One region of the Exiguobacterium sp. s36 genome, then DNA from elsewhere that is predicted to be linked to it. Evidence: riboswitches for the same ligand, from Rfam matches in the RefSeq annotation. Region 1 holds a riboswitch; each other region holds the start of a gene.

Region 1 (5,470 bases):
ATCGGTGCGATCGGTGGAGCCCAGATGATTTGGAACTTCCTTGATTTGATGCTCGCGATGATTCTCATCCCGAACATGATTGCCGTCTTATTGCTCAGCGGTGAAGTGAAGCGCTTGACGACCGAATTCTTCACGTCCGAGAAATACTATAAGAAAGACGTCGCCGAGAAGAAGGCGTCGTAACGACAAACCCGGCTGCATGAGCAGCCGGGTCCTTTTTTATGTTACTGATTCGATTTTGTCGATTGCTTGGCGAATCCGTCCGACCGAGGCATCGAACTGTCCCTGTTCCTCGTCCGTCAGTTCAATCTCGATGATTTGGCGGATGCCGGTCCGATCAATCAAGGCCGGTACGCCGATATGGAGACCTGAGGCACCGTATTCGCCATCGAGGTGGGCACCGATCGTCACGACGGAGTTCTCATTCCGGACGATGGCGCGGACGATACGGAGGAGCCCGAGCCCGATCGCGTAGTACGCCGCGCTCTTATATTCGATGATTTGATTCGCCGCATCGCGGACTCCTTGATAGATGGCGTCCAAATCTTCTTGGCGATACGACTCATTCTCCGCGAGCAATTGTTGGACCGATTTTCCGTAAATCCGGGCGTTGTCCCAAGCGACGAATCCTCCGGCACCGTGTTCGCCCATATAGTAGACGTGGCAGTTCCGTGCCGACAAGTCGAAATACTCGCCGACCTTATAACGGAGACGGGCCGTGTCGAGCACCGTCCCCGATCCGATGACGCGATGCTTCGGCAAGCCGGACGCCTTCCAGACGACGTGTGCCATGACATTGACCGGGTTCGTCGCGACGACGATGATGCCGTCGAATCCGCTCGCCATAATTTGTTCCGTGACATGTTGCATGACCTTCGCATTTTGTTCGGCGAGGTCCATCTGGGTCTGACCGAGCTTTTGCGCGGCACCGGCCGTGATGACGACTATATCGGCGTCGCGGCAGTCCGAGTAGTCACCTGCCCAAATTCGGACCGGACTCGGGGCGAATGATATCCCGTGATTGAGGTCCATCGCCTCCCCTTCAGCCTTGGCGTGGTTCGAGTCAATCAAGACGAGCTCTTCACAGAGCGCGGCCATCGACAGTTGATAGGCGAAACTGACGCCAACCCATCCGGCGCCGACGACGGCGATGCGGGTGATGTCTTCTGGGTCAATCGTGTTCAAGTGATCCATATGCTTCATCCCTTTCTAAACGTGTTCTCTTTCTTAGCATACCCGACTCGTCTTCGTTTCACGACAAAAAATGCGAACTGCTTTAGATTATACAAAAAACCAGCGAAGTCGAGCTTCGCTGGTTGTCGAGAAATCCTTACTTATTGTTTTTTTGTAGCACTTTCAAGCCTGTGCCCATGTCAGACGCGAGCACATAGTTTTGATCGACGTAGACGCCCCAGATGTTCGCATCGGCCGGAACGTATTTTCCGATTTGTACCGGTTTACTCGGATTCGAAATATCAACCGCTCGCACCCCGCCCGCGTAGTGAGACAGGTACAACGTGTTCCCATGTACTTCTGGATCATGTACCGTTTTACCGAACGTGACTTGTTCAGCCGGATTCTCAGAGATATCTTCTGTCAAATCCGTCTTGAATTCGCTCAATAGTTTCGGATTCGTTTTGTTTTTAATGTCGAAGATTCGAGTGTATCCGTACGCTTGTTCGTAGCCTGATTTAACCGGCGCATACACTTCTCTCGTTTCGACGAGTACCGTGCCGCCTTTTGCAAGTGCCGCCGAGTGCGCCGATCCTTGTTGATCTGACGCAAATGTCGTCCGTCCTTCGTATGTCACGTTGTCTGGGTCTGAGATGTCCAGGATGATCGTCCCAAGATCCCAGAACGAGAGAAACGCTGTTTTCCCGTTCTCATCCGCATAGGCGCTATGGTTGAAGACTGGTCTCTTCTTGCCATCTGGCGCGTTCCACGTGTATCCGTCAAAGCTTTCATCCACTTCCGGCAAAGAACGTGGATCGAATTCGTATAGCTTCTTCGGTTCCGCTGGGTTGGTCACATCTACGAGTTGGAAATCCTTCTCTTTCCCGTGCGAATAGTAGTCCGCATAAGGATTCGAGGCAAGGACCAATACCCGGTCTCCTTGTGTCGTCAAGTAAAGTTCATGTGTCCCTCTCGTTTTCTTTGTCACTTCGTAGAAACCTAATTTCTTTGGCTCGTACGGGTTCGTCACATCATAGATCAGGAACCCGCCTTTCGAATTCGGATTTTTAGAGTCGAGTTGTTGAACCGATACAACCGCCAAATCACCTTTGAATGATTTTGTGTTCACCGTCTTCACGATTACTTTTTCCTGCCAAGTCCCAGGAATGTCTTGATCTGCGAATACAGCGACTTCTTTCGGGTTGGATGGATCTTTCAAGTCAAACACGCGAACCCCCCCGTTGCCTCCACCGGCAGTATGTGTCCCTGTGTATGCAAATCCTTTATGGGCGTACACGTCAGCCGTACTATTTTTCACACCTTCTCGGATTTCTTTCAGTGGTACGGCTGCCGTCTCATGTAGATACTTGACGTTCTTGCTTCCTTCCGTCACGGAAACCGAACTGATTTCATCCGGGTTACGCTCCCCTTTCTCGATGTTGATGTCACCAAGCTCGTCATGCGCGTATGTAACCGGTAAAGCTGATGAGACCGTTAATCCTGTGACGAGCGCTGCGCTTAATAAGAACTTTCCTTTCAAAATAAATTCCCCCTTAGATTTTTTTGATAGAAACTCTGTTAGAGGCAGAATGCAAAAAAATCCTTCTGAACTCATAAACGAGACAGAAGGATTCCGAAAAATTCCGATTTCCTCTCATCTCTCAGCGTTCGCTGTTAGATTTAGCACCGTTTCCGTACTGGCGATTCAGTACGGATGGTTGCCGGGCTTCATAGGGCTAATTCCCTCCACCTGCTCTTAATAAGAGTATTCATATCAAATTACTTTGTATTATGACGACGTTTCCATGGAATGTCAATATATTTTCTGCATAATCTTTACAGGTGAAGTTGTGGTTTATTCTCGCTCCCGATAATAGTGCACCGGCCGAATCTCGAGCCGCCACCCTAACGCTTCCGCTTCGGGCACTTGGGTCGTCGGATGGATGGAAGCGATTCTGAGCGCATCCTCCATATCCAACGCTTCAATCACGAACGCACTTCCCATCACTTCTTTCGATTCTGTAGCGGACCCATCTGTAATCGAAATCTGCTGTGACTCCCGCTTGAGTTGTTTCACGCTCGCTTCAAGCCCCATGTCCATCAATACCTTTTCACTTGCATACAGCTCCTGTAAGTGTCGTTCACACGTCGCCATGATTTGATCGATTTCTAGGTCGGACTTCTCGTTCATTTTGTCAGCGTCGAAATATCCCGTTACCAAGAACAGCATGTGATTGTCTCCTCTCGCATCTATAGACACGCGTCATCTAATTCCATTCCCTATTCCCTGTTTACAGACATAATCGACAAAAAAGACGGTCGACATGAGTTCATGTCAACCGTCCTTCTCTATATATACAGGATTATCCGATCGATCCTTCCATCTCAAACTTGATGAGACGGTTCATTTCGACGGCATATTCCATTGGCAATTCTTTCGTGAACGGCTCGATGAAGCCCATGACGATCATTTCCGTCGCTTCTTCTTCCGAGATTCCGCGGCTCATGAGGTAGAAGAGTTGCTCTTCTGACACTTTTGAGACTTTCGCTTCGTGCTCGAGTGAGACTTGGTCGTTCAAGATCTCGTTGTACGGGATCGTGTCCGACGTCGACTGATTATCCATGATGAGCGTGTCACATTCGATGTTCGAACGTGCGCCTTTCGCTTTACGACCGAAGTGGACGATACCGCGATACGAGACTTTTCCGCCTTGTTTCGAGATCGACTTCGAGACGATTGACGACGACGTGTTCGGTGCGAGGTGAATCATTTTCGCGCCCGCGTCTTGGTGCTGCCCTTTACCGCCGAGAGCGATTGAGAGCGTCATACCGCGTGAGCCTTCACCTTTCAAGATGACGGCCGGGTATTTCATCGTGAGTTTCGAACCGATGTTACCATCGATCCACTCCATCGATCCACCCGCTTCACAAACGGCACGCTTCGTGACCAAGTTGTAGACGTTGTTCGCCCAGTTCTGAATTGTCGTATAGCGGCAGTATGCGTCTTTGTTGACGAAAATCTCAACGACCGCTGAGTGGAGTGAGTTCGTCGTGTAGACCGGTGCTGTACATCCTTCGACGTAATGGACAGAAGCGCCCTCGTCGACGATGATGAGCGTCCGCTCGAACTGACCCATGTTCTCCGAGTTGATGCGGAAGTAAGCTTGGAGCGGTTGCTCGAGCTTCACGCCTTTTGGTACGTAGATGAACGAGCCACCTGACCAAACAGCCGAGTTGAGTGCCGCGAACTTGTTATCTGTCGGCGGAATCAATTTTCCGAAGTACTCACGGAAGATGGCTTCATCTTCTTTCAAAGCAGTGTCTGTATCTTTGAAGATGACACCTTTCGCTTCGAAGTCTTCTTGCATGCTGTGATAAACGACTTCAGACTCATACTGAGCCGAAACGCCTGCCAAGTATTTTTGCTCCGCTTCCGGGATTCCGAGCTTATCAAACGTACGTTTGATTTCTTCTGGAACCTCGTCCCATGAGTGCTCTGTCTTTTCAGACGGTTTGACATAGTATGTGATCTCATCGAAATCGAGTGCCGTGAGATCGCCGCCCCATGTCGGCATCGGCATTTTGCGGAACTGCTCAAGTGATTTCAAACGGAACTCGAGCATCCATGCCGGTTCTTCTTTCATGCGCGAGATCGTCTCTACGATTTCATTCGTCAAGCCGCGGCCTGAACGGAAAATCGAGATGTCTCGGTCATGGAAGCCATATTTATAATCGCCAATGTCAGGCATGTTTTTCGCCATATCGGTCTCCTCCTTCTGCTTACGCTTCCTCGTCGACTCCCTTTTCAAGCGCTTTCCACGCAAGCGTGGCACACTTGATGCGAGCCGGGAACTTTGAGACGCCAGACAACGCTTCGATGTCGCCTAGGTCGAACGTGTCTGTATCGTAGTCTTTCCCTTGGACCATCTCCGAGAAGATGTTCGCCAATTGGAGAGCCTCGTCCACAGACTTGCCCTTCACGATTTGAGTCATCATCGATGCCGAGGCGAGACTGATCGAACAGCCTTCACCTTCGAACTTGGCATCTTTCACGATTCCGTCCTCGACTTGGAGTTGGAGTCGGAGTGAATCCCCGCACGTCGGGTTGTTCAAGTCGACCGTCACGCCATCTTCGATGACGCCACGGTTTCTTGGGTTTTTATAATGATCCATGATGACCTGTCGGTACAACATGTCGAGATTGTTAAAACTCATAATTGAAATACTCCTTCGTTTGACGTAGCCCTTCGATGAAGCGGTCGACTTCTTCTTTCGTATTGTACAAGTAGAAGCTCGC
Region 2 (5,470 bases), on a different contig from region 1:
CCTTGCTCTTGAATCGCCCAGAACATGACCGAGGCGATGAAGAGCGGAATATAGGCGATAATCCGTGACCGCTCGACTTCCGTCGTTTTCGGGCTGCGATACATGACGATGAAATAAATCGTCGGAATCGCGATCCCGAACACACCGACGAGACCGATGAACGTGTTAATCGTGAACAACCCTTGTGGAATCAACACGGCCAACAGACCACCGATGAGCACGACTGCGATCGTCGTATACTTGATTGCGTTTTTCTTTTCAGACGGTGTCAACGGGTTCGGTACGTATGAACCGGCGAGACCAAGGTTCTTTTTCTTCGTGACCATGAAGACGACGAGACCGATGAACATCCCGACCGCGGCGAGCGCGAAGCCCCAATGGAAGCCATAACTCTTTTGAACCCCTCCGACGATCAAAGGCGAGATGAAGGCACCGAGGTTGATCCCCATATAGAAGATACTGAACCCGGCGTCACGACGACGGTCCGTCTCATTGTATAAATCACCGACGATACTCGAGACGTTCGGTTTCAAGAGACCGGTCCCGATGACGATCAACGCCATTGAGATGAACAAGAACGTCAGGCTACCCGGAATCGACAGTACGATATGACCGAGCATGATGAACACACCGCCGAAGAAGACGGCCCGGGACGTCCCGAACACACGGTCAGCGAGCCATCCCCCGATGACCCCCGACATGTAGACGAGTGCGCCATACACCGACATGATGGACAAGGCGACGTTCTGGTCGAGACCGAGACCGCCATCTGATACCTCGTAATACATGTAGAAGACGAGGATGGCACGCATCCCGTAATACGAGAACCGTTCCCAAAACTCAGTGAAGAATAGCGTGAACAACCCTTTCGGCTGTCCGAAAAAACCTTTTTGTGGCACGCTGTCCACAATTTTCTGTTTATCGATCCTTTCCATGAAAGATCCCTCCTTAACCGTATTATCATAAAAAGAATCATTATGTTTGTAAAGAATAATAGAAGCAAATATTCAAAATTTAACGAATTTGCAACGAATTAAAAAATCACACTAAACGACTAGGTTCAGTGTGATTTATATAGGTCAAGCCGTCTTTTGTTTCGCTTCGGCCGCACTGACGCGACGTCCGAGCTGCCAGTAGATGAGGCCTGACACACAACTGGCCGCCCCGACGAGGATTAAGGCGATATGTCCGGCCCGCTGGTCAAAGAACAGGCTCGCCATGATCGGAGCCGTCACCCCGCCAATCAACCATTGGATACTGGCGGCCCCATTATAGGCCCCACGCATATTCTCCGGAGCGATCAAGGCGATGAACGTCTGTTGGACCGGGGACATGATCATCTCGCCAAGCGTATAGAACGCGTATACCGCGAGCAAGACGCTCACGAGGACGAGGTACGGTGTCCCTATGGAGTAGAGGAGACGCGGCATGACCGCGATCAAGATCATGCCGACCCCGAAGATGATCGCCCCGGCGAGCATGACGTTACCGAATGGCTTGCGTCCAAGTTTCGAGGCAATCGGGAACTGGAACAACACGACCATGATGCCGTTCAAGGCGAGCATATAGGCGAACGGGTTTTCACGGTCGGTGAACGACGGCATCGACTCGCGCAAGAACAGCGGCAGCATGCTCTCGATGAGCGAGAAGCCCATCGAGATGAACACACCGGCGAAGATGAAGACGAGGAACACCTTATCGTTATAGAACACCCGTAGGACGTCCCGGTTAGACGGTGTATCGGCCTCGGTCGTCTCCGGGAGCGACTCCCGGATGAAGCGGCCGAGGACGAGCGCATAAAGGATAAAGACGAATGACGCCGAGAAGAAGATATACTGCCGGTCGATGAACAGGACGGCGCTGCCGAGGAGCGGGCCGAGCGCCGCCCCGATGTTATGGCCCATCCGCAACAGGCCGAACGCCTCGTTCATCTGTTCGGGCTCGGTCACGTCCGCCACCATCGCGCTCGCGGCCGGATGGAACAACGAGTTCGTCAAACCGAGCATGGCGTTCAAAATGAGGAGCGGCCAGAACGTCTCGGCGAACGCGAAACCTACGAGCGCGAGCGCGTCGCCGAGGATGGCGATCATCATGATTGGTTTGCGGCCATACAAATCTGCGAGCCGTCCGCCGACGACCGAACCGATGAGGGCCATGATCGGACCGGTCGCCATGATGACACCGACCTGGATATAACTGTCGAGCTTGTCGCTGTAATAGAGGACAAGGAACGGCGCGATCATGAACATCATGACGCCGGTGATCGTCTCCCCGAGGAAGCGGATCCAAATATTGCGGTCGAGTCGTTTGAGTGATTGAATCATTAGGTTCACCTGCTTTAATTATTGGAATGTAAAAAGGGACGCAGCATGCACAAAGGCATACGCGTCCCTACGATCTTAGACATGCCTCGGAAGGCAGGCGAACGTCACGGATTCAAATCACGGAGAGGCGCCTGCCGGTCAATATGGACTTGGACGTGCGAGCGTTGAATGACTGACATCGGTACCTCTCCTTTCTGCATTGGACTGTCTTCTCTTCAAGATTATGATATTTCTGTGAAATGTGTCAACCTAAATCATCAATGTGTCATAACAATTCATTCAAATTTTTGCGACTGAGCCGGTAGTCGATCAAGCGTGAGAACACGACTTGAATCATCGCCGTGACCGGCACGCTGATGAACATCCCGACGAGGCCGAACAGGCTGCCGCCGATGATGATCGACGTGATGACCCAGAACGGCGTGATGCCGACGCTGTCGCCGAGAATCTTTGGGCCGAGCCAGAGTCCGTCGAATTGTTGCAACAAGAAGATGAACAAGAGGACGATGAGCGCCGTGAACGGGTCATAGAAGTAGGTGATGATGAACGCCGGGATCATCCCGAGCAGCGGCCCGACGTACGGGATGAAGTTCAAGACACCGACGATGACGCCGAGGAGAAGCGCGTATGGCGCCCCGATAATCAACAGACCGGCGACGGCCAGCACCCCGATGATGAGGCAGTCGAGCGACTTCCCGATGATATAGCGTTTAAAGATGTAATCCATCTCTTGGAAGATGTCGATCGTCGTCTTGGCTGACGCGACCGGGAACATCGCATACAACAGCCGCTTGAACATGCGGGCAAAAATCTCTTTGTCTTTTAAAAGATAAATCGAGATGACGATCCCAATCAAGAAGTTGATGAGCGTCATCGTGAAGCTCGACACGTAGCTGACCGACGACAAGACGGCCGTCTCGACCCAGCCCGAGTAGCGCTCCTCGAACCGGCTGAAATCGATGGCCTGGGCGACTGTCGCGTTATACTCTTTCAAATACGTGTTCAACTGTGACAGATACCCGTCGATTTGCCGGATATAGGACGGGAGTTCCTCGATGAGCGAGGCGAGGCTCGAATAAATGCGTGGGAACAGCGTTACCGCAGAGATGACGAGAATCCCGATAAAGATGATATAGACGATTAGCAAGCCTTGATATCGTTTTAGTTGAAACCGTTCTTCTATATAGGACAGGACGGTATTCAGGAGCAGCGCGATGGCGATTCCCATAATAATCGGCGTCAGCAACTGGAACGTATAATGCATCATCTGCGAAATCGTATCCGGTTCGCTGATGACTTTCCAGAGCACGAGCAGGATCAGGCCGATCACGCTCAACTTCCAAATCAATTGACGGTTTAATTCCAAAGGTCCATCCCCTCATGTTTTAAATTTTGTAGAATAACGTTCACTTTCACTATGAACGTTTTTTTATCGGGATTCAAGAGGACATGCTCATTTTCAAAAAAGGATTGACAAGATTGGTAACGTTTGGTTAACTAAGTGACATATTACAAAAAGACAAATCGCATATAAAACACTTTCTATCAAGAGAAGCGGAGGGACTGGCCCGATGAAGCTTCAGCAACAGATTGATTCAATACTGTGCTAATTCCAGCAAGGTGACCTTGAGAGATGGAAAGGTGGTTGTTTGAATACGTCCGTATCTCGACACCCCTTTCCGCGGAAAGGGGTGTTTTTTGCATAGGAGGACTATTCATGACTGACAGACGCTCACATCTACTTAAAACGTTACCACCCCAACATTTCGTCGGACTCGCGAACGAGGTGGCCGAACTCGAACAGGCCGGCCATGACATCATCCGACTCGGACAAGGGACGCCCGACCTGCCGACGCCTGAGCCGATCTGTGACGCGCTCCAGACGGCGCTCCTCGACGCCTCGACCCATCAATACGGTCCGTTCCGCGGTCAGGCCCGCCTGAAGCAAGCAGTGGCGACGTTCTATTTGAATGAGTATGGAGTCGAACTTGATCCCGAGACAGAAGTAGCGATTCTCATCGGCTCAAAATCTGGTCTCATCACGTTACCGCAATGCGTGCTCGAACCTGGAGACGGGATTCTGTTACCGAACCCGGGCTATCCCGATTATATCTCGGGGGCTCGTCTCGCCGGAGCCGTCGTCCGGGACCTCGTCCTCCGGGAAGAGAACGGTTTCTTGCCGGACTATGAGACGCTCGATACGCAAGATGCAAGACTCATGTATTTGAACTACCCGAGCAATCCGACCGGAGCCGTCGCCTCACCCGCTTTCTTTGACGATACCGTCCGTTTCGCCCGGGAGCGGGGCTTGATGGTCGTCCACGATTTCGCATACGGCAGCATCGGATTCGATGGCCATGTCCCGCCTAGCTTCCTGCAGGCGAAAGGGGCGAAAGAAGTCGGGATCGAGGTATATACGATGTCGAAAGCGTTCAACATGTCCGGTTGGCGCGTCGCCTTTGCCGTCGGGAACGCGGACATTATCGAGGCGATCAACACGTATCAGGACCACGTCCACGTCAGCGTGTTCTCGGCCATCCAGGCGGCGGCTGTCGCTGCGCTCGAGGCGCCCCGTACCATTCGCGATGACTTGGCACGACTGTACGAGGCACGGCGTGATCGCCTGATCGACGGGTTGAACCGGGCCGGCTGGGCCGTCGAACCGCCGGAAGGCTCGTTCTTCGTCTGGGCGAAAGTGCCTGAGGGTGATGCCAAGTCGTTCTCGCGGAAACTGCTGCATGAAGCCGGTGTCGCCGTCACCCCGGGCTACTTCTTCGGCTCGGAAGGGAACGGCTACGTCCGCTTCGGTCTCGTCTCACCGGAACCGAAGATCGATGAGGCCGTCGAACGGATCGAGCGGTTGTTCGCCGCCTACGAGGAGGTGCGCGCATGATTCGTCAGGCCGTTCTTGAATATGATCACGCCGATGACGCGCTCGAACGTCTCGATGACTTGATTGCCGGTCGCCGGGCCCACGTCCTGCACGGTCAGAACGGCTATGGCGTCGTGCGCGCCGTCTATCCTGACATCGTCGACTATCCGGCGATAGCGTTCGGCGGGGAGTGCACGGACGCCGAAGTCGAACGGCTCAAACCGCTTGACGCCGATGTGTTGATCGCCATCGGGGGTGGCAAACTCGTCGACAC
Region 3 (5,470 bases), on a different contig from region 1:
AAGATGGGCGTCTCGTGCTTGATTCCTTTGAAGTAGTCGTTTAACAAGCGGGCCTGGAATCCGACCGCCTGACGCACACCGGTCGCATCGTACATGACGATTGTCGCAAAAATCAAGGCGAGCGCGAACATGCTGGAATCGAGCCCTTCGATTCGACCGATGACGGTCGCTAAGGCGACGACGGTCGAAGAGTGGGAACTTGGCATCCCACCCGAGGCAAACATGATTTCTAATTCAAAGTCTCGTGTTTTAATGAGTTCGGTTACGAGCTTAGCTGCTTGTGCGATGAACCAAGCGAGCAAGGCGGCGAGTAAAGGTTCGTTAAAGAGCAATCGATTCACTTCCTGTCTGACAATGGTATCTACACTATACCCGATTCTGTCATCGGCTAGACGTAAAGTTTCTGTCAAAAAAGCACCCCGAGCGTAGGCTCGAAGTGCTTTCTGGTCGATTTTTGTTACCCGACGACGCCTTCAGTCTCCTGAAGTTTGTCCGCGATATTCTCGATGATATAGCGGTTGCGTGGATGCTCCTGGCACTCTTTCGAGCATGAACGCATTTGTTTTGGTTCACACTCTTCACAACAGAAGTGTTGGGCATTACACACCGGGTTGGCACAATTAACGTAGCGGACCGTCTTCGTTCCGCAGTGCATGCACTCCGAAACAACGGACGGGTTGACCGTGTTGACCGGGACGTTGATGCGCTCGTCAAAGACGTAAAGCTCACCTTCCCAGTCCTCGCCTTTCGTGGCTTCGTCTTTGCCGTACATGGCGACGCCGCCTTTAAGGTGGAAAATGTTGTCGTGACCTTGGTCACGCATATATGCGGTAAATTTCTCGCAACGGACGCCTCCGGTACAGTACGTGAGTAACGTTTTCCCTTCGTAGAGGTCCTTGTTTTCTTCGAGCCAATCTGGCATGTAACGAGAAGCCTCTACATCGATTTTGATCGCGTTTTTAAAGTGACCAAGATCGTACTCGTAGTTGTTACGAACGTCGAGGATGACGACATCGTCGCGATTCATCATCTCTTTCCATTCTGCCGGTTCGAGGTATGCACCGTGCTGTTTAGGCACGTCGAACTCACCATCAAAGCGCCACGTCACAAGCTCTTTCTTATGACGGACAAAAATTTTCGAGAACGCATGCTCTTCGACTTCATCGATTTTGAACTCGATGTCGCTGAATAGCGGGTTCGCTTTCAAGTCGTTCATGTATTGCTCGGTCTGTTCCCAAGTCCCAGAGCACGTCCCGTTGATTCCTTCGGAAGAAATCAAGATGCGTCCTTTGATGCCGAGATCCTTGCAATACTTGAGGTGCTCTTGTGTGAGCGTTTCTGGGTCTTCGATATTGACGTACTTATAGTACAGCAAGACCCGCATTGGTTTTGTTTCCATGTGTGTTACTCCCCTGTGTTCAGTTTTTTGCAGGAAAACGAACGTTGGGTTGTGTCGTTCGACGAACGGACTTGCCTGCAACCACAAGTCCATATTATATGATAGATATCACAGCTGAATTTCGCAAATACTTTTTATTTTTTTACGGCGGTGGGCAGGGGGATGCGTCTTCCTGAGCGAAATCGGGTAAAAAGGAATAACGAAAGTTGAAGGTGGAAACTGACATGCTGACATCACTCCAACAATATATTTTAAACTTGATTGAATGGCTACAAGGACTTCCGGGCGGACCTTGGGCAGGACTCGGGGCACCGTTCCTGGAGGCGATCTTTCCATTTCTCCCACTCGTCCTCATCATCTCGGCGAACGCAGCGACATATGGATTTTTGCTTGGGACGTTACTGTCTTGGATCGGGAGTTTGCTCGGAACAATTCTTGTGTTTGTAGCTGTTCGCTACGTGTTCCGAAAGCCGATGACGCGGTGGCTCGAGAGACATAAGCAAGGCGTCTATTGGCTCGAACGCATCAAGCACATGAGTCCGGTCTCACTCGGGTTTCTGTACTCGCTCCCGTTTATTCCGGTCAGCTTGATCACATACTTACTCGCGCTCATTCAAATGCCGCTCCGTACGTTCATCATGGCGGCCGGGTTCGGCAAGTTGCTCGTCGTCTTGATTTTCTCTGTCATTGGCGACCAGTGGGAAGAGTTTATCCAAAGCCCGTTCCGATTATCGATGCTCGTCTTATTACTGATTGTCCTATGGGCCATCAGCCGTGGACTCGAAGAACTGCTTAAACGGCGTGCCTTCAGAAAACGGAACGAGCAGCTGAAGCGTGAACTTGAAGCGAAACGACAAACGACCTTGTGAAGCGACTGCTTCACAAGGTCGTTTTCGTTAAGCGCGTTTTTTGAAACGCGGGAAGTTGAAGGCGATGGCCAATCCTCCGCAAATGAACAACAAGAACGGATAGAACATATACGGAACGAGCGCCGGTGACGCTGTGTTCGTCAGTTCGGCCGCAATGAGAAGCTGTGCCCCATAAGGCAACAGACCTTGGACCCCACACGAGAAGATATCGAGTACACTCGCTGACTTTTTACGTTCGATGTCATAATCGTCGGCGATGTTCGCGGCGAGCGGACCAGCCACGAGAATCGAAATCGTGTTGTTCGCCGTCGCGACGTTTGTCGCACTGACGAGCCCGGCGATGCTCCACTCCGCGCCGGCCCGTCTTTTAATTCGGGACGTGAGCGCGTCACGCAAGTACGTGAGTCCGCCGTTATGCGAGATGAGCCCGACGAGCCCACCCATGAGCAATGTCAGGAGTGAAATCTCGGCCATGCCCATCATGCCGTCCGCCATGGCGGTGACGTACGTGGTGACGGCTAGACTGCCGTCCAACAGACCGATGATGCCGGTCAGGGCGATGCCGCCGAGCAAGACGAGGATGACGTTCATTCCCGTCAAGGCGAGCACGATGACCGCAAGGTACGGAATCAGCTTATACCATTCAAACGCTGCTGGCTCGATGGTCGATTCACCGCTCGATAAGACGGCGAGCAAAATCGTTGTGATGACGGCTGCCGGCAAGATGATCCAAAAGTTAGTCCGGAACTTGTCGCGCATGTTCGTCCGTTGGGTGCGGACGGCTGCAATCGTCGTGTCCGAAATGAACGACAAGTTATCACCGAACATGGCACCGCCAACGACGGCCGCTGCTGCGATGGCGATATTGACGCCGCTCTCCTCATGGATGCCGAGGGCGATCGGCGCCAGTGCGGCAATCGTCCCGGTCGATGTGCCCATCGCCATTGAGATGAAGGCCGCGATGACGAACAGGCCGCTCAAGAGGAGCGAAGGCGGTAATAACGTCAATGCCGCATTGACGGTCGCATCAATCGCCCCGATTGCTTCGGCGACGCTTGAAAACGCGCCGGCGAGCAAGAAGATGAACACCATGATCAAGATGCTTGGGTTGCCGGCGCCTTGGGCGACACGTTCGACCGTCTGGGTGACGCTTCCTTTCGTCATCATCGCCGCGACGATGACGGCAATCAAGGCCGCAATCAAGACGGGAAATTTATAAAAATCGTCATAGTAGATGCCTGCCCCGATAAAGAAGACGAGGAAGACGAGTAAGGGCAAGAGCGCCCATTTGTTAGCTGTTGGTTGTTCCAATCGATTCACCTCATTCATAAAAATAAAAAGAGAGCCTTCTGAAAAAAGGCTCTCTCTACAAGAAACACTTTTTTCATCTTTCGAGCAGACCGCTCGCTGGATTTGGCACAGGTTACCCGCTGCCGAGACGTCATCGGGCCAGTCCCTCAGTCTCTCTTGATAAAAAAGTTGTGATATTTAGTTATAAGACACGTTCCCTAACGTACCTGTTTCAAATCTGCTTGTCAATAGCAAACCCCCACGCGATGCACGTGGGGGCGAGTCAGGACGTCAAAAAATTGTAATGGGCGACGCGGTTGCGTCCTGCGTACTTCCCGCCGACGTAAAGCGCTCGGTCGGCGTTGCGAATCGTATCGTCTAGTCGTTTGTCACCGAACGCTTGAATCGTATCGACGCCGATTGAGGCGGTCACTGGGATATCGATTCCGTCAACGTGGAATGGTTTGGTTTCGATTTGTTGACGGATGCGCTCGGCAATCTCGACGGCGGCTTCGACATCGCATCGGTTCAACAGCAAGATGAACTCCTCGCCGCCATAACGGGCTGCGAAATCATCGGTGCGGAGCACTTGGCGGATGCGGCGACCAAACTCTTGGAGCACGCTGTCTCCGACTTGATGACCGTGCGTGTCGTTGATTTTTTTGAAGAAGTCGATATCGAGCATTGCGACGGAAATCGGGTACATCGAGCCGTCCGAGATTTGTTGAATCCCGTATTCATAAAAAGCCCGTGCATTGGCAAGCAACGTCAAGCTGTCCGTCCGGCTCTCGGTATAGAGGCGGTCGCGTTCATGACAACGACTGATCGTTCGATTGAACGATTTGAGCAGTTTGACAATCTCACGTTGAATGATGGGCGGATAGCCATAGACGTGCTCGCCGGTCATGACGAGCCACGTGCGGATGCCTTCGATTTCCTCGGAACGGACCGAGATGAAGCTATGATAGTCTTCATCGAACTCGTTCGATAACGGGGCGTCCCATTCAAAGCGCATCTCATACTCGACCGAGGCTTCGTTCGGATAGGTTGCATCGAGTAAATCAAAGACGACGTGGCGATCGATCGGCTGGCGCGTCTTTAAATCAAAGTAAAGTGTGCGATCGAACAGTTTGAACTCGACGAACCCTTCGTCGTACTCGTTGAGTCGTTCACATTGACTGAGGAACACCTCAATCGCTTGCGCCTCGCTTTGTGACAACGACACGGCTTCTTTTGCCTCATCATATTGTTCAATCAACGATTTGAAGGCGTCTTGCCGACCTTTCTGGATGATGAGCCGCTTAATAAAGAAGGTGAGTGCGGCGGCGATACTGCTGACGACAAGCAAGTTCGTCTCACGGAAGAGCGAGGCTGCTAAAATGAAGACGAGACTGACGATATACGTGTAAAACGCGATGTTTAGAAAGTCGCGGACCGGGATATCGACACGGAACCACCAACCGACTTGATACTTTTGTACGACCGTGTTTAAGATGATGGCCACAATCAAGCCGGCAAGCGGCAGAAACGAATCTTGGGAATAAAAACCGAGACCGGTCACACCACCGAGTGCCAAGTAGACGCTGGCCGGGATGGCGATTTCCAAAAACGACGTGATGGCGTTCCACGGATACGTAAAACGGAACCGTCGAAGCGCGACGCGCGGTTTCAAGTTGACGAACTGGAAGACGAGTAGTCCAATCTGATTGACGAACAGCGCTGTCTCAAAATCAAAGAATAAAAAAATAATTAAGACGATACTTTCTGAAAAGGTAAAGTAGACGCCTTTCCGTTCAATGGAGTCCATTTGAAAAGTAATGACGAGCAACGCAATCAAGATGAACGGTAACGGCTCGATGGCCGGCATGTTTAATACGCCTGTAGCGAACAAGATGAGGGTCAAACTGAATAG

Evidence for each region. Region 1 has a riboswitch for S-adenosylmethionine ahead of KNP95_RS02175 (LVIVD repeat-containing protein). Riboswitches for the same ligand answer to the same signal wherever they lie in the genome.
Region 2: another riboswitch for S-adenosylmethionine. It lies ahead of KNP95_RS13870 (aminotransferase class I/II-fold pyridoxal phosphate-dependent enzyme); the one in region 1 lies ahead of KNP95_RS02175 (LVIVD repeat-containing protein).
Region 3: another riboswitch for S-adenosylmethionine. It lies ahead of KNP95_RS09430 (Na+/H+ antiporter NhaC family protein); the one in region 1 lies ahead of KNP95_RS02175 (LVIVD repeat-containing protein).

The regions. Positions count from the first base shown of each region.
Region 1 is NZ_JACSLW010000001.1:427,648-433,117, forward strand. It holds gene KNP95_RS02165 (alanine/glycine:cation symporter family protein) at 1-183, shown strand, start outside; gene KNP95_RS02170 (L-lactate dehydrogenase) at 220-1,194, opposite strand; gene KNP95_RS02175 (LVIVD repeat-containing protein) at 1,331-2,713, opposite strand; SAM riboswitch class I at 2,825-2,939, opposite strand; gene KNP95_RS02180 (YciI family protein) at 3,029-3,403, opposite strand; gene sufB (Fe-S cluster assembly protein SufB) at 3,537-4,934, opposite strand; gene sufU (Fe-S cluster assembly sulfur transfer protein SufU) at 4,954-5,388, opposite strand; gene KNP95_RS02195 (cysteine desulfurase) at 5,378-5,470, opposite strand, start outside.
Region 2 is NZ_JACSLW010000008.1:45,906-51,375, forward strand. It holds gene KNP95_RS13855 (peptide MFS transporter) at 1-935, opposite strand, end outside; gene KNP95_RS13860 (MDR family MFS transporter) at 1,080-2,324, opposite strand; gene KNP95_RS13865 (AI-2E family transporter) at 2,590-3,690, opposite strand; SAM riboswitch class I at 3,864-3,964, shown strand; gene KNP95_RS13870 (aminotransferase class I/II-fold pyridoxal phosphate-dependent enzyme) at 4,042-5,217, shown strand; gene KNP95_RS13875 (iron-containing alcohol dehydrogenase family protein) at 5,214-5,470, shown strand, end outside.
Region 3 is NZ_JACSLW010000003.1:295,073-300,542, forward strand. It holds gene KNP95_RS09415 (divergent PAP2 family protein) at 1-341, opposite strand, end outside; gene trhO (oxygen-dependent tRNA uridine(34) hydroxylase TrhO) at 458-1,399, opposite strand; gene KNP95_RS09425 (TVP38/TMEM64 family protein) at 1,624-2,268, shown strand; gene KNP95_RS09430 (Na+/H+ antiporter NhaC family protein) at 2,296-3,597, opposite strand; SAM riboswitch class I at 3,650-3,745, opposite strand; gene KNP95_RS09435 (GGDEF domain-containing protein) at 3,842-5,470, opposite strand, start outside.